DNA from 3 places in the Bradyrhizobium sp. HKCCYLS3070 genome. Region 2 is predicted to be linked to each of the others. Evidence: predicted binding sites of a transcription regulator. Region 2 holds the regulator's gene; each other region holds the start of a gene.
The links. Region 2 encodes PhoB, which activates phosphate uptake and scavenging genes when phosphate is short. Its sites were predicted from a motif close to TGTCATNNANCTGTCAT; they were not measured.
Positions count from the first base shown of each region.

Region 1: the regulator PhoB is predicted to act here: its motif matches at 5,554-5,570, upstream of ACQR03_RS29775 (DUF2794 domain-containing protein).
Region 3: the regulator PhoB is predicted to act here: its motif matches at 5,015-5,031, upstream of ugpB (sn-glycerol-3-phosphate ABC transporter substrate-binding protein UgpB).

Region 1 is NZ_JBNPTI010000015.1:45,386-52,530, forward strand. It holds gene ACQR03_RS29750 (arylesterase) at 1-29, opposite strand, end outside; gene ACQR03_RS29755 (ABC transporter ATP-binding protein) at 85-822, shown strand; gene ACQR03_RS29760 (ABC transporter permease) at 819-3,389, shown strand; gene ACQR03_RS29765 (Bax inhibitor-1/YccA family protein) at 3,654-4,445, shown strand; gene ACQR03_RS29770 (GNAT family N-acetyltransferase) at 4,603-5,130, shown strand; gene ACQR03_RS29775 (DUF2794 domain-containing protein) at 5,177-5,542, opposite strand; gene ACQR03_RS29780 (DUF1223 domain-containing protein) at 5,965-6,747, opposite strand; gene acnA (aconitate hydratase AcnA) at 6,936-7,145, opposite strand, start outside.
Region 2 is NZ_JBNPTI010000005.1:356,229-363,373, reverse strand. It holds gene pstS (phosphate ABC transporter substrate-binding protein PstS) at 81-1,091, shown strand; gene pstC (phosphate ABC transporter permease subunit PstC) at 1,189-2,187, shown strand; gene pstA (phosphate ABC transporter permease PstA) at 2,191-3,072, shown strand; gene pstB (phosphate ABC transporter ATP-binding protein PstB) at 3,069-3,890, shown strand; gene phoU (phosphate signaling complex protein PhoU) at 3,921-4,637, shown strand; gene phoB (phosphate regulon transcriptional regulator PhoB) at 4,654-5,361, shown strand; gene ACQR03_RS19220 (trypsin-like serine protease) at 5,508-6,824, shown strand; gene ACQR03_RS19215 (HoxN/HupN/NixA family nickel/cobalt transporter) at 7,001-7,145, shown strand, end outside.
Region 3 is NZ_JBNPTI010000003.1:357,221-364,365, reverse strand. It holds gene ACQR03_RS14155 (DUF1150 family protein) at 1-32, opposite strand, end outside; gene ACQR03_RS14150 (Hsp20 family protein) at 91-516, opposite strand; gene ACQR03_RS14145 (sn-glycerol-3-phosphate import ATP-binding protein UgpC) at 651-1,730, opposite strand; gene ugpE (sn-glycerol-3-phosphate ABC transporter permease UgpE) at 1,862-2,710, opposite strand; gene ugpA (sn-glycerol-3-phosphate ABC transporter permease UgpA) at 2,710-3,591, opposite strand; gene ugpB (sn-glycerol-3-phosphate ABC transporter substrate-binding protein UgpB) at 3,642-4,961, opposite strand; gene ACQR03_RS14125 (CaiB/BaiF CoA transferase family protein) at 5,164-6,366, opposite strand; gene ACQR03_RS14120 (organic hydroperoxide resistance protein) at 6,488-6,913, opposite strand; gene ACQR03_RS14115 (MarR family winged helix-turn-helix transcriptional regulator) at 7,083-7,145, shown strand, end outside.

The DNA.
Region 1 (7,145 bases), on a different contig from region 2:
AAGGCGAGCATCAACACGAGTATGTGCACGAAGATATGTCCGCGCCTCTCGACCCGGCTTGCGGAGTTGCCATATGACCGAGCCATGGACAGTCTCATCGAAACCTCGCCTTTGGCCGGCCTTGCGCCGGACACCATTACCATCTCGAACGTCAACCTCTCGCTCGGCACCGGCGCGGCGCGGGTCCATATCCTCAAGGACATCAGCCTGCGGGTGGGACAGGGCGAGACGATCGGTCTGATCGGACCGTCGGGCTCTGGCAAGTCCACATTGCTGATGGTGATGGCGGGGCTGGAACGTCCTGATGGGGGTGAGGTGGTGGTCAACGGGACCGCTTTCAATGCCCTGGACGAGGACGCCCTGGCCCGGTTCCGCGGCCGCCAGGTCGGCATCGTCTTCCAGTCCTTCCATCTGATCCCGACCATGACGGCGCTGGAGAATGTCGCGGTGCCGCTGGAGCTGGCGGGCCATTCCGGCGCCGCCGAGCGCGCCGCCCGCGAGCTGGATTCGGTCGGACTCGGACACCGGCTGCACCACTATCCGACCCAGCTCTCGGGCGGCGAGCAGCAGCGCGTGGCGCTGGCGCGGGCACTTGCGCCGGACCCGGCTATTCTGGTGGCCGACGAGCCGACCGGCAATCTCGACGAGACCACCGGACGGCAGATCGTGGACCTGCTGTTCACCAAGCATGCCGAGCGCGGCATGACGCTGGTGCTGGTGACCCATGACAGCGGGCTTGCGCATCGTTGCGACCGCGTGGTCCGGCTGCGCTCGGGGCGGATCGAAGCCGACGGCGGCGCGCACGAGCCGGCCCTTGCATGACCACCGTCGCTGAACCGATCGCCGGCGGCCGCATGGCCGCGCTGCCCGTGCGCTACGCGCTGCGCGAGCTGCGGGGAGGCCTGCGCGGCTTCTACGTCTTCATCGCCTGCATTGCGCTCGGCGTGCTCGCCATTGCCGGTGTCGGCTCGGTGGCGGCGAGCCTCAACGACGGCCTGGTTCGCGAAGGACGTACGCTGCTCGGCGGCGACGTCGCCTTTTCACTGTTTCAGCGCGAGGCCAAGCCGGAGGAGATCGACTTCCTGCGCTCGCGTGGAAAGCTGTCGCTGGCTGCGACCCTGCGCGCCATGGTGCGCTCGGGCGACGCCAAGCTGGCGCTGGTCGAGCTGAAGGCGGTCGACAACGCCTATCCGCTGCTCGGCAAGGCCGAGCTCCAGCCAGATCTGCCGATGGCCGACATCCTGGCCGAGCGCGACGGCGTCTACGGAGCTGCGGCGGATCCGGCGCTGCTGGCTCGGCTCGATCTGAGGATCGGCGACACCGTCACCATCGACACGGTCCGCTTCCAGATTCGCAGCGCGCTGCAGGCCGAGCCCGACAAATTGTCCGGCGGCATCGGCCTCGGGCCACGCTTCCTGATCAGCGAGGCGGGCCTGCGGGCCACACCGCTGCTGCAGCCGGGCAGCCTGGTGCGCTGGACCTACCGGGTCCGGCTGCCCGACAATGCCAAGGACGACCACGCCGCGGCGTCCTTCATCGCCGATACCCGCCTGACGCTGCCCTCGGCCGGATGGGAGATCCGCAGCCGCAGCAACGCCTCGCCGCAACTGGAGCGGACGATCGGCCGCTTCACCCAGTTCCTCACCCTGGTCGGTCTCGCCGCCCTGCTGGTCGGCGGCGTCGGCGTCGCCAATGCGGTCAAGAGCCATGTCGACCGCCGGACCGAGGTGATCGCGGCCTTCAAGGCCCTCGGCGCCACCAGCCGCGACGTGTTCGGCATCTACCTCGTGCAGGTGATGGTGCTCGCCACGATCGGTTCGATCATTGGCCTCTGCGCCGGGGCGGCCCTGCCGTTTGCCATCGTCGGGCTGTTCGGCAACATTCTGCCGCTGCCCGTGATCCCGGCTATTCATTCGGATGAGCTGGCGCTGTCCTTCGTCTATGGTCTGCTCACCGCACTGGCGTTCGGTCTGTGGCCGCTCGGGCGCGTACGCGACGTGCCGGTGGCGGCGTTGTTCCGCGAGGCGGTTATCGCCGAATGGCACCGTCCGCGCTGGAGCTATCTGGTGCTGATCGCGGGCACCGTCGCGCTGCTGATCGCGGTCGTGATCGGACTGTCCTACGACAAGCGCATCGCAGCCGTGTTCGTCGTCGCCGCCGCGCTGGTGTTCGTGCTGTTGCGCGGCATTGCCGCCGCGGTGATGGCAATTGCGCGCGCCCTGCCGCGCAGCCGCTTCCCGATGCTGCGGCTGGCGGTCAGCAATATCTATCGCCCGGGCGCGCTGACACCGTCCGTGGTGCTCTCGCTCGGGCTGGGACTCGCCGTGCTGGTCACGATTACCCAGATCGACGGCAATCTGCGACGCCAGTTCCTGGCTCAACTGCCGGAACAGGCGCCGTCCTTTTTCTTCATCGACGTCCCCTCCGGCGAGGCCGACCGCTTCCGCGACTTCCTCAAGGACCTCGCCCCTCAATCCACTGTCGAAGACGTGCCGATGCTGCGCGGGCGCATCGTCTCCGCCCGCGGCGTGCGCGCCGAGGACCTCAAGGCGACAACTGACACCGAATGGGTGCTGCAGAGCGACCGGGGCCTGACCTATACCGCCGAGGTTCCCAAAGGATCCAAGGTCGTCGAGGGAGAGTGGTGGGGCGAGACCTACAGCGGCCCGCCGCTGGTTTCGATCGAGAAGCGGATCGCCGACGGTCTCGGCCTCAAGCTCGGTGACGACATCGTGGTCAACGTGCTCGGACGCGACATCACGGCGCGGATCGGCAACATGCGCACCATCGACTGGCAGGGGCTCGGCATCAATTTCGTGCTGGTGTTCTCCCCGAATGCCTTCAAGGGAGCGCCGCACACCCATGTCGCCACCCTCACCGAGGCGCGCTCCGATACCGCCGAGGATGCCCGTGTCATCCGCAAGGTGGCCGACGCCTTCCCGATGGTGACCAGCGTGCGGGTCCGCGAGGTGATGGAGACGGTGGGCTCGGTGGTCTCCAACCTCGCGCTCGCCATCCGCGGCGCCAGTGCGGTGACGCTGATCTCGGCCATCCTGGTGCTGGGCGGCGCGCTGGCAGCCGGCCACCGCCACCGGGTCTACGATGCCGTCATCCTGAAGACGCTGGGCGCGACAAGGCTGCGGCTGCTCGGCGCCTACGCGCTGGAATATCTGATGATCGGGTTTGCCACCGCCGCGTTCGGCGTCATCGCCGGCTCGGTGTCCGCCTGGCTGATCGTGACCCGGCTGATGACGTTGAGCTTCGCCTGGCAGGCCGGCAGCGCCGCGCTGGTCGTCGTAGCCGCGCTGATCGTGACGGTCGGCCTCGGTCTGGCCGGCACGCTGCTGGCGCTCAACCAGAAGCCCGCGACGGTTCTTCGGAATCTGTAGCGGCTTGCGCGCTCATGCCGCACGGTTAACGCGATTTCTGCGGCTGGGACGCGCGCGGAGCGACATTCAGCCGCGCGTGGAAGCTTGCGGCGGATATGCTAGTTTCCCATCTAGGGAATGGGCTCAGAGACCTGCCAAAAGATGGCGAATTTGCCGATGACGCAAATTTAATATCTGCAGCAGCGGGTATGAGATAGGGTTTTTCGAGAACCGGCCAAAGGTCCTGTCAGGACCGGGCTGCCGGGCAACCAACGGGAATCGACCATGTCGGACCTAGACCGCAACTATGCTTCACCCTTTGGCCGGGTGGCCGGGCGCGCCGATGCCGCGACCGTCGACGCCGGTCTGCGCGCCTACATGCTGCGCATCTACAATTACATGAGCATCGGCCTGGCCATCACCGGCCTTGCGGCACTGGGCGTCTACATGGCGTCGGTGACCGGCGATCCGGCGGCCGGCGTGTTCAAGTTCGGCAACGCCTATCTGACGCAGTTCGGCTACGCGATGTTCGTGAGCCCGCTGAAGTGGCTGTTCATCCTGGCCCCCCTGGTCATGGTGTTCGCGATCTCGGCCGGCATCAACCGCTTGGCGCCGTCGACCGCGCAGATCCTGTTCTGGGTGTTCTCGGCCTTGATGGGCATCTCGCTGTCGTCGATCTTCCTGGTGTACACCCACACCTCGATCGTGCGGGTGTTCTTCATCACCGCGGCGACGTTCGGCGCGCTGAGCCTCTACGGCTACACGACCAAGCGTGACATGACGGGCATGGGTTCGTTCCTGTTCATGGGCCTGATCGGCATCGTGCTGGCGAGCCTCGTGAACCTGTTCCTGGCGAGCTCGATGCTGCAGTTCATCGTCTCGGTGATCGGCGTGTTCGTGTTCGCCGGCCTGACCGCCTGGGACACGCAGCGTCTGAAGAACGAGTACATCTACGGCTACGCTTCCGCGGGCGGCGACATCGCGGAGCGCGCGGCAATCACCGGCGCCCTGTCGCTGTACTTGAACTTCATCAACCTGTTCACGCTGCTGCTGCAGTTGCTCGGACAGCGCGACTGATATCCAACCGCTCGAACGAGCGACCTTCGAAGCCCCGGCCTCACCGCCGGGGCTTTTCGTTTGCACAAACCCCGATTGCGACCGGCGCAAAGCCGCAGCGGCAGCCATGCCGCGAGGCCGGATTGATCGCCGCGTCCGCCCGGGTATGCTTCCCCCCATGTCCGACATTGAAATCCGGCCCACCCAGGAGGCCGACCTTCCCGCCATCACCGCCATCTACGGCCAAGCCGTCCGCGAGGGCACGGCCACCTTCGAGCTCGACCCTCCGGATCTGGCGGAGATGACGCGCCGCTTCCGGGCGCTCCGCGACGGCGGCTTCCCCTATTTCGCTGCCCTGCTGGACGGAGAGGTGGTGGGCTATGCCTATGCCGGGCCCTACCGGCCCCGCCCTGCCTATCGCTTCACGGTGGAGAACTCGGTCTATCTCGCTCCGGCCAGCCAGCGTCGCGGCATCGGGATGCGCCTGATGCGGCGGCTGATCGACGCCTGTGAGGAGGGAGGCTTTCGCCAGATGATCGCCGTCATCGGCGACTCCGCCAATTCCGGCTCGGTCGGGCTGCATACCGCCTGCGGCTTCCAGATGATCGGCACCCACCCGAGCGTCGGCCTGAAATTCGGCCGCTGGCTCGATACTGTGATGATGCAGCGCCCACTCGGGGCCGGGAGCAGCGACGTCCCGGCGTAAGGCAAACGCCAATCGGAATGTCATGATCAAGCCGGAGCGCGTGGGATCAGACCAGGGCTGGTTTGGGCGCGATCACCAGCAGCACGCGCTCGAGCTCGTGGCCGCGGCGCAGGATCAGCCCGGTGGCCGAGATCACGCTGTACATACCCTGCTTGCGTGCGAGACGCGGATCCTTCTCGATGCGGTAGATCGGCACCTCGGACGCCCGGCGAAACACGGAGAAGACGGCCCGGTCACGCAGGAAGTCGATCGAATAGTCGCGCCACTCACCGTCGGCGACCATGCGGCCGTAGAGGTTCAGGATGCGGTTCAGCTCCAGGCGGTCGAACGTCACCCGGCTCGGCGCTGCGGCCGCACTGCGCGCCGCCGCGCGGTTCTCGCTGGGGTCGGCGTCCTCCGGCGTGAGGTTCATTGGCGTCCTCCTGTCATCCGTGTGACATGATCGCGCCATCCGGCAGAAGCCGCAAGGGGCCGTTTTCGTTGTTGAAGTTCGACCGAGCCTGCGAGGCCGTCGGTTCCGCGAACACGCAAGCGTCACGGGATCGTTAGCAGAATCATAATCGCGCCGTCTTTCCGCCCACCGACCGCCCCCGACCTTCGGCATAAGATTCGTGTGCGTTGGCCCGGTCCTTTCGGTTCCGGATTCCTCAGCCCCCAGCCCCCCGGGGTCGTCAGGATCGGGTCTATTCACAAGTAAGGCAAAGGGCCAACGCAAGTTGGTCCTTTTGCTTTTCTGGCGTGAGCTGCACGTAAGATCATCGCGACGCGCCGTCGCACGGACGTGACGCGCCCAACGCAGGTCAGCGAAAACGAAGATCAGGACGACGGAAGAGATCAGCGCTCGGGACCGCGCGCCGTTGCTGAAGCCCGTCCGCCCAACGGCAACTCGGAAAAGGCGGCCCCGAGCATCGGCCCAGGGCGGTCGCGACTGCCGTCCTGCACATAGACGACGGTGCCATCGACGCCCTCGCGGGCGATCTTCTCCAGCGGCACGCTCCATCTGACCGGCGACCCGTTCCAGTCACCCAGCTTCTGAAGACCGCGAACGACGTTGTAATAGGTCAGGTCACGGCCGCTGTTCTCGCCGCGGCCGACCGAGATCGGGACCACCCGCGAGATCGAGCAGACCCAGACCTCGCCGTGCTTGCGCGGCATCTGGTCGTTGGCCGCGGCCACGGAGACAGTAAGGTCCTGGCCGTCGACCGACAGCCTCACCGGCACCGACATCACGCTGCCACCCTGGACGGTCTCCTCGATGGCACCCTCGATCGCCTCGCGGTCGCTGCCGATCACATGCACGGAGCCGTTGACCACCGCCTGCGGCGTATAGACCTCGCGGTCGCCGCGCGCACGAGAATAGGCCCGCTGCCGGGCCGTGAAGCGGGAGTCGGCCAGCGTGTCCTTCCAGCCGAGATAGTCCCAGTAGTCGATCGGCAGCGACAGCGCGATGACCGAAGGATCTCTGGCGAGCTCGCCGAGGATCTTGTCAGCCGGCGGGCAGGACGAACAGCCTTGCGAGGTGAAGAGTTCGATCACCGCACGGGGATCGGACGCAGCTGGCCGGACGAAAGCGATGACCGCACAGACACTCAGCGCTGCGCGCGACCACCACGACATCTGTCCACTCATCGCCACTGTCCCGTCTGGACCACCGTCCGCTGCGCCCTGTGCATCACTGCATCCGCGATGCCGTCCTCGTAGTTAACAAACCGAAAATGCAAAAGAGGCGGCCTTTGTCATAGGCCGCCTCCTTCATCACCCGCTACTCACTTCAGAGTGAGCCAAACTGTCGCATCGCGCCTTGGTTAAGCGGCGAGCTTGCGCAACACGTAGTGCAGGATGCCGCCGTTGCGGTAGTAGTCGAGCTCGTCGAGCGTATCGATCCGGCAGAGCAGCGGCACCTGCTGCGCCGCACCGTCGGCCGAGACGATCTCGGCGGTCAGGGTTTGGCGCGGCTTCAGGTCGCCTTGCAGGCCCTTGATGGTAACCTTCTCGTCGCCCTTGAGGCCGAGCGA
Region 2 (7,145 bases):
ACACTGAGGCCCCGTAAAGCGGCCGGGGAAGCGCAATCGGGCGCAGATGGCGCTTCGCTTCCCAAGCATGGAGACCAGCTATGAATTTCATCAAAGCTATCGTCGCTGCCGGCTTGGTCGCCGCATCGACGTCGGCGTTCGCTGCCGACATCACCGGTGCGGGCGCGACGTTCCCGTTCCCGATCTATTCCAAGTGGGCCGACGCCTACAAGAAGGAGACCGGCAACGGTCTGAACTACCAGTCGATCGGCTCCGGCGGCGGCATCAAGCAGATCCAGGCCAAGACCGTCACCTTCGGCGCCACCGATGCGCCGCTCAAGGCCGAGCAGCTCGAGAAGGACGGCCTGGTGCAGTGGCCGATGGTGATGGGCGGCATCGTGCCGGTCGTCAACCTCGAGGGCGTGAAGCCGGGCGAGATGGTGCTGGACGGCGAGACGCTCGCCAACATCTATCTCGGCAAGATCACCAAGTGGGATGACGCCGCGATCAAGAAGCTGAACCCCAACGTCAAGCTGCCGTCCGACGCGATTGCCGTGGTGCGCCGCTCCGACGGTTCGGGCACGACCTTCAACTTCACCTACTACCTCTCCGAGGTCAGCGCAGACTGGAAGAGCAAGATCGGCTTCAACACCGCCGTCGAGTGGCCGGTCGGTGTCGGCGCCAAGGGCAATGAGGGTGTGTCCGGCAACATCGGCCAGACCAAGAACTCGATCGGCTATGTCGAGTACGCCTATGCCAAGCAGAACAAGCTCACCTACACCGGCATGATCAACAAGGCCGGCAAGACCGTGCAGCCGACCGTCGAGGCCTTCCAGGCCGCGGCCGCGAATGCCGACTGGGCCAAGGCCCCGGGCTACTACGTGATCCTCGCCAACCAGCCCGGCGACAAGTCCTGGCCGATGACGGCGGCGACCTTCATCCTGATGCACAAGGAGCCGGCCGACAAGGCGGCGTCCGGCGAAGCCATCAAGTTCTTCAAGTGGTCGTTCGAGAAGGGCGCCAAGATGGCTGAGGAGCTCGACTACATCCCGATGCCCGACAGCGTCGTGAAGCTGATCGAGAAGACCTGGTCGGCCGACATCAAGAGCTGAGCTGGACGTATCGAAAATCCCCCTCTCCCGGCCTCCGGGGGAGGGGCGCTACCGGGGTTGAGGCGTGTCCAAGGAACAGGGGGCAGAATTGGCAGAGATGGCGGTTCAGACCGAAGTCAGCGATATCGCGGCTGCTGCCGGCCCCTATGACCGGGCACGCGCGCTCAGCGCCTTCAAGCTCGGCGACGTGACCTTCTATTGGATCACGCGGCTGTCCGCGATCTCCGTCCTGTTGATCCTGGGCGGCATCATCCTGTCGCTCATCGTCGGCGCATGGCCGGCCATGAGAGAATATGGCTTCGAATTCCTGTGGACGCGGCGCTGGGCGCCGTCGGCCGATCCGCCGGTGCTCGGGGCGCTCGGCCCGATCTACGGCACCTTGGTCACGTCCTTCATCGCGATGCTGATCGCCATTCCGGTCGGTCTGGGCATTGCGATCTTCCTCACCGAGCTCTGCCCGCAATGGCTGCGCCGTCCGATCGGACTTGCCATCGAGCTGCTCGCCGGCATTCCCTCGATCATCTACGGCATGTGGGGCTTCTTCGTGCTGGGGCCGTTCCTGGCCTATACGTTCCAGCCGTTCATGATCAATCTCTGCGCCGGCATCCCCGTGCTGCAGGACATCTTCGCCGGTCCGCCGTCCTATCTCAGCCTGTTCAACGCCTCGCTGATCCTGGCGATCATGGTGCTTCCGTTCATCACCTCGATCTCGGTCGACGTGTTCAAGACGGTCCCGCCGGTGCTGAAGGAAGCCGCCTACGGGGTCGGCTGCACCACCTGGGAGGTCGTGCGCAGCGTCGTCATTCCCTACACCCGTGTCGGCGTGATCGGCGGCGTCATGCTGGCGCTGGGGCGTGCGCTCGGCGAAACGATGGCGGTGACCTTCATCATCGGCAACTCGTTCCGTATCTCATCCTCGATCTTCGCACCGGGCACCACGATCTCGGCCGCCATCGCCTCCGAATTCCAGGAGAGCGACGGGCTGCACCAGTCGAGCCTGATCCTGCTCGGCCTGCTGCTGTTCGTGCTCACGTTCTTCGTGCTGGCGAGCGCGCGGCTGATGCTCATGCGGCTCGAAGCCAAGGCGGGAAAATAAGCCATGTCCAGCGCTGACACGCTTACACTCGATGCGCCGGTCAATCCGATCTATGCGCGCCGGCGCCGCAGAGACATCGTGATCCGCGGCCTCTGCGTTGCTGCCGCGATGTTCGGCGTCACCTGGCTGGCGCTGATCCTGTTCACGCTGTTCTATAACGGACTCGCCGGCCTCAGCCTGCAGGTTTTTGCCGCCGACACGCCACCGCCCGGCTCCAGCGAAGGCGGCCTGCGCAACGCCATCGTCGGCTCCTTGATCATGACGATCATCGGCGTCGGCATCGGCGCGCCGCTCGGCCTGTTCGCCGGCACCTATCTCGCCGAATACGGCCGCAACGACCGCCTGACCTCGGTGATCCGCTTCATCAACGACATCCTGCTGTCGGCGCCCTCGATCATCATCGGCCTGTTCATCTATGGTGCGGTCGTGGTGCCGATGGGCGGCTTCTCGGCACTCGCGGGTTCCCTTGCATTGGCGGTCATCGTGATCCCGGTGGTGCTGCGCACCACCGAGGACATGCTGCTGCTCGTGCCCAACCCGCTGCGCGAGGCGGCGTCTGCGCTCGGCCTGCCGCGCTCGCTGGTGATCCGCCGCATCGCCTATCGGGCGGCGCGCTCGGGCCTCATCACCGGCGTGCTGCTGGCGACCGCCCGCGTCGCCGGCGAGACCGCGCCTCTGCTGTTCACCGCGCTGTCGAACCAGTTCTGGAGCCTCAACCTTTCCAAGACGATGGCGAACCTGCCCGTCACCATCAACAATTTCGTCCAGAGCCCTTATGCCTACTGGAAACAACTGGCCTGGAGCGGAGCCCTTCTCATCACTCTGGCCGTGCTCGCCCTGAACATCGGTGCACGCATTCTCGGCGCCGAGAGGAACACCAAATGACCGAACTGTCCGTCTCCGTCAGTCAGCCCAATCACGCTCTTCACGGCAAGGCGCTTCCGGATGCGCCGGCCAAGGTGACCGCGCGCAACCTCAACTTCTACTACGGCGACCATCATGCGCTGAAGAACATCAACCTGTCGCTGGGCACCAACCGCGTCACCGCGTTCATCGGCCCGTCCGGCTGCGGCAAGTCCACGCTGCTGCGCATCTTCAACCGGATGTACGATCTCTATCCGGGGCAGCGGGCGACCGGGCAGCTGATGCTCGACAACACCAACATCCTCGATCCCAAGCTCGATCTGAACCTGCTGCGTGCCCGGGTCGGCATGGTGTTCCAGAAGCCGACGCCGTTCCCGATGACGATCTACGAGAACATCGCCTTCGGCATCCGCCTCTATGAGAAGATCTCCAAGTCGGAGATGGACGACCGGGTCGAGAAGGCGCTGCGCGGCGGCGCGTTGTGGAACGAGGTCAAGGACAAGCTCAACGCCTCGGGCCTGTCGCTGTCCGGCGGCCAGCAGCAGCGGCTGTGCATCGCGCGTACCGTGGCGGTCCGGCCGGAGGTGATCCTGTTCGACGAGCCGTGCTCGGCGCTCGATCCGATCTCGACCGCCAAGGTCGAGGAGCTGATCCAGGAACTCGCCGAAAACTATACGATCGCCATCGTGACGCATAACATGCAGCAGGCGGCGCGCGTCTCCGACAAGACCGCCTTCATGTATCTCGGCGAGCTGATCGAGTTCGACGACACCAGCAAGATCTTCACCTCGCCGAGCGATCGGCGGACCCAGGATTACATCACCGGCCGGTTCGGCTGACGCCGACGACATTGTCTTCAGGAGATCATCATGGCCAGTGAACATACCGCCAAGGCGTTCGACAGCGATCTGCAGGACCTCACCCGTCTGGTATCGGAGATGGGCGGCCTCGCCGAGCGGCTGATCGTCGATTCCGTCGATGCGCTGGTGCGACGCGACATCGCGCTCGGCCAGAAGGTGGTCGCCACCGACGCCGAGGTCGACAAGCTGCAGCGCATCATCGAGGAGCGCGCCGTTCTCACCATCGCCCGGCGACAGCCGATGGCGGTCGACCTGCGCGAGATCGTCGGCGCGATGCGCGTGGCGACCGATCTGGAGCGCATCGGCGACCTCGCCAAGAACATCGGCAAGCGCGTCGCGGCGCTGGAGAGCGACTTCCATCCGCTGAAGCTGATCCGCGGGCTCGAGCACATGACCGATCTCGTGCAGTCGCAGGTCAAGACGGTGCTGGACGCCTATGCCGCGCACGATTTGCCGGCGGCGATGACGGTGTGGAAGGGCGATGAGGAAGTCGATGCCATCTGCACCTCGCTGTTTCGCGAGCTCCTGACCTACATGATGGAGGATCCGCGCAACATCTCGTTCTGCATCCACCTGATGTTCTGCGCCAAGAATATCGAGCGCATCGGCGATCACGCGACCAACATCGCCGAGACGGTGTTCTATATGATCGAAGGCCAGCAGATCATGGACAAGCGCCCGAAGGGCGACATGACGAGCTTCGCATCGACGATCCCCGGCAACTGAGAGAGACGGTTCAGACATGGGCGCCCGAATTCTGGTGGTGGAGGACGAGGAGGCGCTGACGACGCTGCTGCGCTACAACCTCGAGGCCGAAGGCTACGAGGTCGAGACAGTGGCGCGCGGCGACGAAGCCGACACGCGCCTGAAGGAGCGTGTTCCCGATCTCGTCGTGCTCGACTGGATGCTGCCGGGCCTGTCCGGCATCGAGCTGTGCCGCCGCCTGCGGGCGCGGACCGAGACCCGGCAGTTGCCGATCATCATGCTCACCGCACGCGGCGAGGAGAGCGAGCGCGTGCGCGGCCTCGCGACCGGCGCCGACGACTACATCGTCAAGCCGTTCTCGGTGCCGGAGCTTCTGGCGCGGGTGAAAGGCCTGCTGCGGCGGGCGAGTCCGGAGCGGCTGGCGACCGTGCTGTCCTATGGCGACATCGAGCTCGACCGCGAGAAGCGCCGCGTGGCGCGCTCTGGTAGGCCGATCGATCTCGGCCCGACCGAATACCGCCTGCTCGAGTTCTTCCTGGAGCATCCCGGCCGCGTGTTCAGCCGCGAGCAGCTGCTCGACAGTGTCTGGGGCCGCGACATCTACATCGACGAGCGCACCGTCGACGTCCATATCGGCCGCCTGCGCAAGCTGCTCAATCCCGGCCGCGAGCAGGACCCGATCCGCACCGTGCGCGGCGCCGGTTATGCGCTCGATGATCGCTTCGCCAAGAGCGAGCAGGTGTAAGGGGCGATCCGGCGTGAGGACGCAGCAGGTGTGAGACGCGAGGCGGCCCGATTGAGGAGATCGCGGTCCGCTTTCCGCCACGCCGCCGCCGTCTTGATCGTGTCTGCTTCGTGGCCGTCACGATGTTTCGGTGCCAGCGGACGCCCTTGATCAAGACCATCATCATATCTCTTGCCGTGCTGCTCGGCGGCGCGGCGGGCGCCACGGCCGCCGAGCTCGAAGACGCGGTCGCGGCGGCAGGCAACGGGCAGCATGCGGCGGCGATGCGACGGCTGCTGCCGCTGGCCGCCAAGGGCGATGCGCGGGCGCAGTTCGACGTCGGCTTCATGCACGCCTTCGGCTGGGGCCAACCGCGCAACCCCGCCGAGGCGCTGGCGTGGTACCGCAAGGCCGCCGATCAGGGGCTCGCTGCCGCGCAACACTATCTCGGCATCGCCTACGTCAATGGCGAAGGTGTTGCGAGCAATTACGGCGAAGCCGGCCGCTGGTTCAGCCGCGCCGCGGCGCAGGGCTTCGCCCAGTCGCAATACATGCTCGGCCTGATGCTGCTCGACGGCCGCGGTGTGAAACAGGACGTCGTGCAGGGCTATGCCTGGCTGGTGATGGCGGGCCGTAGCGGCGTGCGATCGGCCGGCCGCGACGTGCAGCGGGTCAAGTTGACCGAGCCGCAGCGCGTCCAGGCTCAGAGTGCCATTGCGGCCTGGCGGCCGAAGCCGGAATCGGCGGAGGCCGGCATCGCCGCTCCGCGTCCGGAGCAACTGCTCGGGCTCGACCGCCACATCGGCGAGGTCGTCGATCCCACCTCGTGGCCGGCGTCGTCGATCGGCGTCGTCACCGTCGCGCAATACTCGACCGGCGGCTGGTGCACCGGCACGCTGGTCGCGCCGCGCGTCGTGCTCACCGCGGCGCATTGCGTGTTCAACGGCGTGGCGCAGGTCAGCCCCGGCAACGTCCGCTTCCTGGCCGGCATGAACAGGGGCACGCCGGCGGCATCGTCGGTCGCCGACAAGCTGATCGTGGCGCCCGATTTCGTCCCGACCCGGCACGACAGATGGTCGCTCGACCGCTCGCCCGCCGATTGGGCGCTGATCGTGCTGAAGGACGCGCTGCCGTCGAAGCCGGTTGAGGTCAGGGCGCTGACGCGCGAGGAATTGCAGGCTGCGACCACGGCCGGAACCATCTCCGAGATCGGCTATGGCCAGGAGCGGCGCTATTCGCCGACCGGCCAGCGCAATTGCAGCGCCGGCATGACCAAGGACGGGATGCTGCTGACGGTGCATTGCCTCGCCAATTTCGGCTATTCGGGCTCCCCCATCATGGCCGAAGTCGGCGGACAGCCGGCCGTGGTCGGCATCTTCTCGGCGTTCCACGAGGAGACCCGGCTGATGTTCGCCGCCCCCGCGAGCCAGTTCGAGGCGGTCGTGCGGCGCGAGATCACGGCACAGAGTGCCTCGATGCGGTGAGCGAAGGAGGGGCGAGAGAAGAAGATGTCCCGCCGCTGGTCATGATCTGTGCGTGACTGGATAGCGGGTTGCCAAGCGAGAGGGCAATCCGGGAAGGGCCGCCCACGTTTTCCTGCAGCTTTTGCCTGCAGCGGGGGGCTTTACCGAACTGGCCTGGCTCTTGCTATAGTCCGAGTATGACGATTGTTCAAATTGATCATCCTCGTGCCCCTCGGCTGCTGTGGTGGCGATCGCAGCCCGGCCGCAACGTTGCGCTCGTCGGCGGGCTGGTCGCCGCCAACGCGCTCGCCTGGGCCTGGGCGTTCGCGCTCTACGCCGACC
Region 3 (7,145 bases), on a different contig from region 2:
GGGGATTCCGACGCAACATTACCTTCAGTCATGGTCTCGACTCCTTCTGAGACTCAAGCGGTCGAGTCCGCTACTCGTTCCATCAAACCATTATTCGTGTTCATTGATCGCTATTGTCTTAACGATCCGCTCAGGCTCTGGCCTGGCCAGATCGACCGACAACAGCCCGTTCTTCAGATCCGCACCAAGCACATGCATTCCCTCCGCCAGCACGAAGGTGCGCTGGAAGTGGCGCGCGGCGATGCCGCGATGAATGTATTGCCTGGTCTTGTCGTCCTGCTGCCGGCCGCGGATGACGAGCTGGTTTTCCTCAATGGTGACATCGAGTTGGTCGCGGGTGAAACCCGCCACCGCCAGCGTGATCCGCAGACGCTCGGGCTGGCCATTGGTGCGTTCGAACCGCTCGATATTGTAGGGCGGATAGCCGTCGGCACCTTTGACGACGCGGTCGAGCACGCGCTCGATCTCGTCGAAGCCCAGCAGGAACGGGCTGGAGAGCGAAGGAACACGAGACATGGTTTACAAAGTCCTCTCGAAGCGACTTTGATGTATCAGGGCCCTGACGGCACCCCTTGAGCAGCAATATGGGCACGATCCGGGGCGCGTTCAAGCACCTCGAATGCGCCGGAACAGCCTGTCTGTGGAAGGGTTTAAACGGACAGCCGCTGACGGCCGTCGGCCGAGAACAGATGCAGCTTGGCCCTCGGCGCCACGGCGCGAATCCGTGCGCCGATCTCCGGCGCGGCGGTACCCGGCAGCCGCACGATGATGTCGTTGGCGGTCGCGGAGAGCCGGTCATCGCTGCCCGCGTCCTGGCGTGCGCCGTAGACATAGGTCTCGGCGCCGACATGCTCGATCGCCTCGACCCGGAGGTCGAGCCCGACCCCGCCCGCCGGAACGGCGTCGCCGAGCTGGAAATCCTCAGGCCGGATGCCGAGCTGGCCCGCTTCTTGGGGAACCGCGTCGGCGCCGAGCAACTGGGCGCGCACGCCATCGGTCGGCATCAGGTTCATCGGCGGCGCGCCGATGAAGGATGCGACGAAGGTGGTGGCTGGACGCTGATAGATCTCGAGCGGATTGCCGATCTGCTCGACCTTCCCGCCGTTCATCACCACCAGGATGTCGGCGAGCGTCATCGCCTCGAGCTGGTCGTGGGTGACGTAGATCGCGGTGGTGTTGAGCCGGCGCTGCAGCTTGCGGATCTCGACCCGCATCGCGATGCGCAGCTTGGCGTCGAGGTTCGAGAGCGGCTCGTCGAACAGGAACACCTTGGGCTGGCGCACGATGGCGCGGCCCATCGCCACGCGCTGGCGCTGGCCGCCGGAGAGCTGGCGCGGCTTCCGCTCGAGCATGGTGCCGAGCTCGAGGATGCGCGCGGCGTCCTCGACCCGCGTCCTGATCTCCTTTTCCGCCATGCCGCGATTGCGCAGGCCGTAGGCCATGTTGTTGTAGACGGTCATGTGCGGATAGAGCGCGTAGTTCTGGAACACCATCGCGATGTCGCGATCCGCCGGCTCGATGGCATTGACGATGCGGCCGCCGATGTCGATCTCGCCCGAGGTGATCGTCTCGAGCCCCGCGACCATCCGCAGCAGGGTGGATTTGCCGCAGCCCGACGGCCCGACCAGCACGCAGAACTGACCGTCGCCGACGTCGATATCGACGCCTTTGATGGCTTCGAAGCCGCCCTGGTAGACCTTGCGGACGTTGCGGAGGGTGACGTTGGCCATGGCGGTTACCGATAAGGAGGAAGTGACGAGTGGCGAATGGCGAATAGGGAGTGGCGAATAGGGAAGGGCGAATGCATCCTCATGTTCGGATCTCCCTATTCGCCACTCGCCATTCGCTATTCGCCCCTTCGTCACTTTTCCGTCTCCACCAGCCCCTTGACGAACAGGCGCTGCATGACGACGACGACGAACACTGGCGGCAGCATCGCGAGCACGGCCGTCGCCATCACGATCGGCCACTCGGTCAGCGCGTCGGTCGTCGTGATCATCTTGCGGATGCCGATCTGGATGGTCTGCATGTCGTCGCGCGTCGTGATCAGCAGCGGCCAGAGATATTGATTCCAGCCGAGGATGAACAGGATCACGAACAGCGCCGCCATGTTGGTGCGCGACAGCGGCAGCAGGGTGTCCCAGAAGAAGCGGAACGGCCCGGCGCCGTCGATGCGGGACGCCTCCAGCAGCTCGTCGGGCACCGTCATGAAGAACTGGCGGAACAGCAGCGTGGCGGTGGCGGACGCGATCAGCGGCAGCGCGAGCCCGGCATAACTGTCGAGCATGTGGAGGTCGGCGACGATCTTGTAGGTCGGATAGATGCGCACCTCGACCGGCAGCATGAGGGTGATGAAGATGAGCCAGAAGATCGCCATGCGGAACGGGAAGCGGAAGTAGACGACCGCATAGGCCGAGATGATCGAGATCGCGATCTTGCCGACGGCGATCAGCAGCGCCATGACCAGCGAGTTCAAAAGCATGGTCGCAACCGGCTCGCGGGTCGAGCCGCTCGTGCCAACGAAGATCGTCTGATAGTAGGTCGACAGGAAGTGCCCGCCAGGAAGCAGCGACATCTGCCCGTTGGCGATCACCGCATTGTCCTGCGTCGAGGCGACGAATGCGAGATAGACCGGGAACGCGACGATCGCGATTCCGATCCACAGGATGGCGTGCGCGACGTAGCGTCGAATGCCTTCTTGCTCGACCATCAGTAGGTCACCTTGCGCTCGACGAAGCGGAACTGGATCGCCGTCAGTACGATGACGATGACCATCAGAACGACGGATTGTGCGGCCGACGAGCCGAGATTGCCGCCGAGCAGGCCATCGGTATAGACCTTGTAGACCAGCGTCTCGGTGGATTTGCCAGGACCGCCGCGGGTCATCGTGTCGATGATGCCGAAGGTCTCGAAGAAGGCGTAGACGATGTTGATGACCAGCAGGAAGAAGATGGTCGGCGACAGCAGCGGGAAGGTCACGGTCCAGAACCGCCGCATCGGCCGCGCGCCGTCGATCGCGGCGGCCTCGAGCACGCTCCGGGGGATGCTCTGCAGCCCGGCGAGGAAGAACAGGAAGTTGTAGGAGATCTGCTTCCAGGCGGCCGCGAGGATGATCTGCAGCGCCGCCTGGTCGCCGTCGAGCAGCGGATTCCAGTCGATGCCAACAGCGCGCAGATAGCGCGAGATCACGCCGAGCGACGGGTGGAGCATGAAGATCCAGAGCACGCCCACCACCGGCGGCGCCACGGCATAGGGCCAGATCAGCAGCGTGCGATACAGCGTGACGCCACGCAACGGCTTATCCGCCATGACCGCGAGCAGCAGCGCGACCGACAGCGACGAGAGCGCGATGGCGAAGGAGAAGCCGAAGGTGCGGAGAATGGCCTGGAAATAGTCCGGCTGGCTGAGCAGGTCGGCGTAGTTCTCGAACCAGACGAAGCTCGTGGACAGGCCGAACGCGTCCTGCAGCAGGAACGACTGGATGACGGCCTGGATCGCGGGCCAATAGAAGAAGATCAGCACGATCGCGAGCTGGGGAGCGACCAGCACGAACGGCAGCAGTTTTGACTGAAAGATGGCGTTCTTCTGCATGGTCGGTCGGCGAACCGGCAGGCCGCGGGGCGGCCTGCCGGCTCATGGCCTCACTTCACGGCCGTCTTTTCGAACTGGCGCAGCATCTGGTTGCCGCGCTCGACGGCGGCGTCCAGCGCCTGCTTGGCGGTCTTCTTGCCGGCCAGAGCCTGCTCGATTTCCTCCGACCAGACGTCACGCAGTTGCACCATGTTGCCCAGACGCAGGCCGCGGGAATTCTCCGTCGGTTCCTTGTTGGTCAGTTCGAGCAGGGGCGTCTCCAGATAGGGCTGATCCTTGTAGAAGCCCTCGGCCTTGGCCTTCGCATAGGCCGCCTTGGTGATCGGCAGATAGCCCGAGGCCTTGTGGATGTAGACCTGACGATCGGTGTCCGAGAGGAAGGTCAGGAACTTCGCCACGCCCTTGTATTCGTCCGCGCTCTTGCCGCCCATCACCCAGAGCGAGGCGCCGCCGATGATCGAGTTCTGCGGCGCGCCCTTGGCGTCCGGATAATACGGCATCGGCGCGGCGGTGAAGGCGAACTTGGCCTGGGCCTTGACGTTGCCGAAGAACGCCGACGAGGTCAGGTAGATCGGGCATTCGCCCGAGGTGAAGCGGCCCTCGCCGGTGTTGGTGCGGCCGGCATAGTCGTAGGTCTTGTCCTTCTGCAGCTCGACCAGGTTTTCGAGATGCTTGACCTGCAGCGGACCGTTGAACTCCAGCACGGTGTCGAAGCCGTCGAGACCGTTCGCCTTGCTGGCCAGCGGCACGTTGTGCCAGGCGGAGAGCTGCTCGAGATTGACCCAGGTGACCCACGAGCCGGAGAAGCCGCAGGTCGGATGGCCGGCCGCCTTCAGCTTCTTGGCGGTCTCGAACAGCTCGGGCCAGGTCTTCGGGATCTCGGCGTTGACCTTCTTCAGCTCGTCGAGATTGACCCACATCACCGTGGAGGACGAGTTGAAGGGGAACGACAGCATCTCACCCTTGGAGGTCGAGTAGTAGCCCGTGATCGCAGGCAGATAGCTCTTCGGGTCGAACGTCTCGCCGGCGTCCTGCATCAGCTTGTAGACCGGCTTCACGGCGCCGGTGGCGGCCATCATGGTGGCGGTGCCGACCTCGAACACCTGCATGATGTGGGGCGCATTGCCGGCGCGGAAGGCGGCGATGCCGGCATTCATCGTGTCGGCGTAGTTGCCCTTGTAGGTCGGGACGACCTTGTAGTCGGACTGCGAGGCGTTGAAATCGTTGGCGAGCTTGACGATGACGTCGTTGTTGGCGCCGGTCATCGCATGCCACCACTGGATTTCGGTCACGGCATGCGCAGGTGCTGCGGCGCTCAGGACCAGCGTGACTGCCGCAGTCGCGGCCGTCCAGAATTGGCGAAGTGACATTAAAGAATACCTCCCGTGAAACGTCATCGGCGTCGCGGCCGTAGCAGCGCGAGATGACAGTTTCGTGAATGTATAACCGGTTGGATCGTCAGCGGAAAGCGCGTTCATCGCGGCGGAACGCAGCGACTTGCGGGAGACGGTGCCGCGCCGGGGCGATGCCCCGGCCGGCGCTGGCGGTGAGAGACGACAGGCTGATGGCGCCTCAGCGCTTGCGCTCGGCGCACACCGTGCCCTGGGACAGCAGCGCCTCGATCTCGCTCGGCGTGTAACCGAACTCGGTCAGCACCTCCTGCGCGTGCTGACTGAACTTCGGCGGGGTGGAGCGCAGGCTCGGCTTGGTGCGTTCGAGCCGGATCGGCGACGCGACGCCCTTGTACCAGTCCTTCTCGATGACATCGCCGCGGTAGATCGTGTGCGGATTGGTCAGCGCCTGGTCGATCTTCTGCACGGGTCCTGCCGGCAGACCGGCCGCGAGCAGCCGGTCGCACAGCGGCTCCGCCTCGAACTGGCTGAACACGGCGGCAAGCTCGGCGCGCAGCGCCTCGCGGTTGGCGACGCGATCCTTGTTGCGGGCGAAGCGCGGATCGGTGCCGAGTTCGGGGCGGCCGATCTCCTTGGCAAGCTTGCGGAAGGTGCCGTCATTGCCGACGCCGATGAAGATATCGTCGGTCTTGGTCGCGAAGATCGCATACGGAACGAGGTTCGGGTGCTCGTTGCCGGTCAGCGACGGCGGCTTGCCATGCATGAAGTAGTTTGCGGTATGCGGATGCATGATCGCGAGGCCGGTCTCATACAGCGTGACCTCGAGGAACTGACCGATGCCCGAGCGCTGCCGCTCCGACAGCGCCATCAGGATGCCGATCGCGGCATAGAGTCCGGTGGTGATGTCGACCAGCGGCACGCCGATCCGCATCGGTCCGCTCTGCGGCGAGCCGGTCGCCGCGATCATGCCGGTCATCGCCTGGATGATCGCGTCGTAGCCGGGATTGCCGCCGCGCGGGCCATCCGCGCCGAAGCCGCAGATGCGGCAGTGCACCAGCTTGGGGAATGTCTCGCGCAGCGTGTCGCTGCCGATGCCCCACTTCTCCAAGGTGCCAGGCTTGAAGTTCTCGATCAGCACGTCGGCCGTCTCGAGCATCCGCATCAGCACGACGCGGCCGCCCTCGGAGGCGAGGTCGAGGCCGATCGAGCGCTTGTTGCGGTTGATCCCGACGAAATAGGCGGCGTCCTCATCGTGGAAGGGCGGACCCCAGTCGCGCACCTCGTCGCCGGCCGGCGGCTCGACCTTGATCACGTCGGCGCCGTGATCGGCCAGGATCTGCGTGCAATAGGGGCCGCCGAGCACGCGCGTCAGATCGATCACGCGCAGGCCGGCCATGGCGCCGGGAGCAAATTGGGGTGTCATCGGATGTCGCGAGGTTGGTTTCAGCTCGCGATCATTAAGCATTGCTGCGGCGGCGGCGCAAACGGGGGCTGCCATGCGGCAGGACAACGGAGGCCGTCCTGCCGCATGACGGAATTGAAGCTCAGACGACGCTCAGCTTGACGTCGACATTGCCGCGCGTGGCGTTGGAATAGGGGCACACCTCGTGCGCCTTGGCGACCAGCGCTTCGGCGTCGGCCTTGGCGAGTCCGGGCAGCGACACTGCGAGCTCGACGGTGATGCCGAAGCCGCCTTCGGAGCGCGGGCCGATGCCGACCGTCGAGGTCACCGACGTGTCGGCGGGAACCTTGGGGCCGCCCTGCGAGCCGACGAACTTCATCGCGCCGATGAAGCAGGCTGCGTAGCCGGCCGCAAACAACTGCTCCGGATTGTTGCCGGCACCGCCGCCGCCGCCGAGCTCCTTCGGGGTGGAAAGCTTGACCTTGAGCGAGCCGTCGAGGGTAGCGGCTTCGCCGTCGCGGCCGCCGGTGGCCTTGGCGCTGGTCTTGTAGAGCACGTTCACGGACATGGGTGTCTCCTGGTTGGATGGACGAATTCAGCGCGGCCATATTGCACACAATTAGATTGTGTACAATATAATTGTTCGGTAGAAAATTCGTGATCGGTGCGCCGGGCCCGTTGTCGATCCGAGGCGTGCGGGCTCAAGATGCCGATAGGATCGACCTGTGGTGACCTCGATGCGAAAGAAGTCCGCGGCAGACCTGCCGCTCCAGCTCGGCAACCAGCTCTGCTTCGCAGTC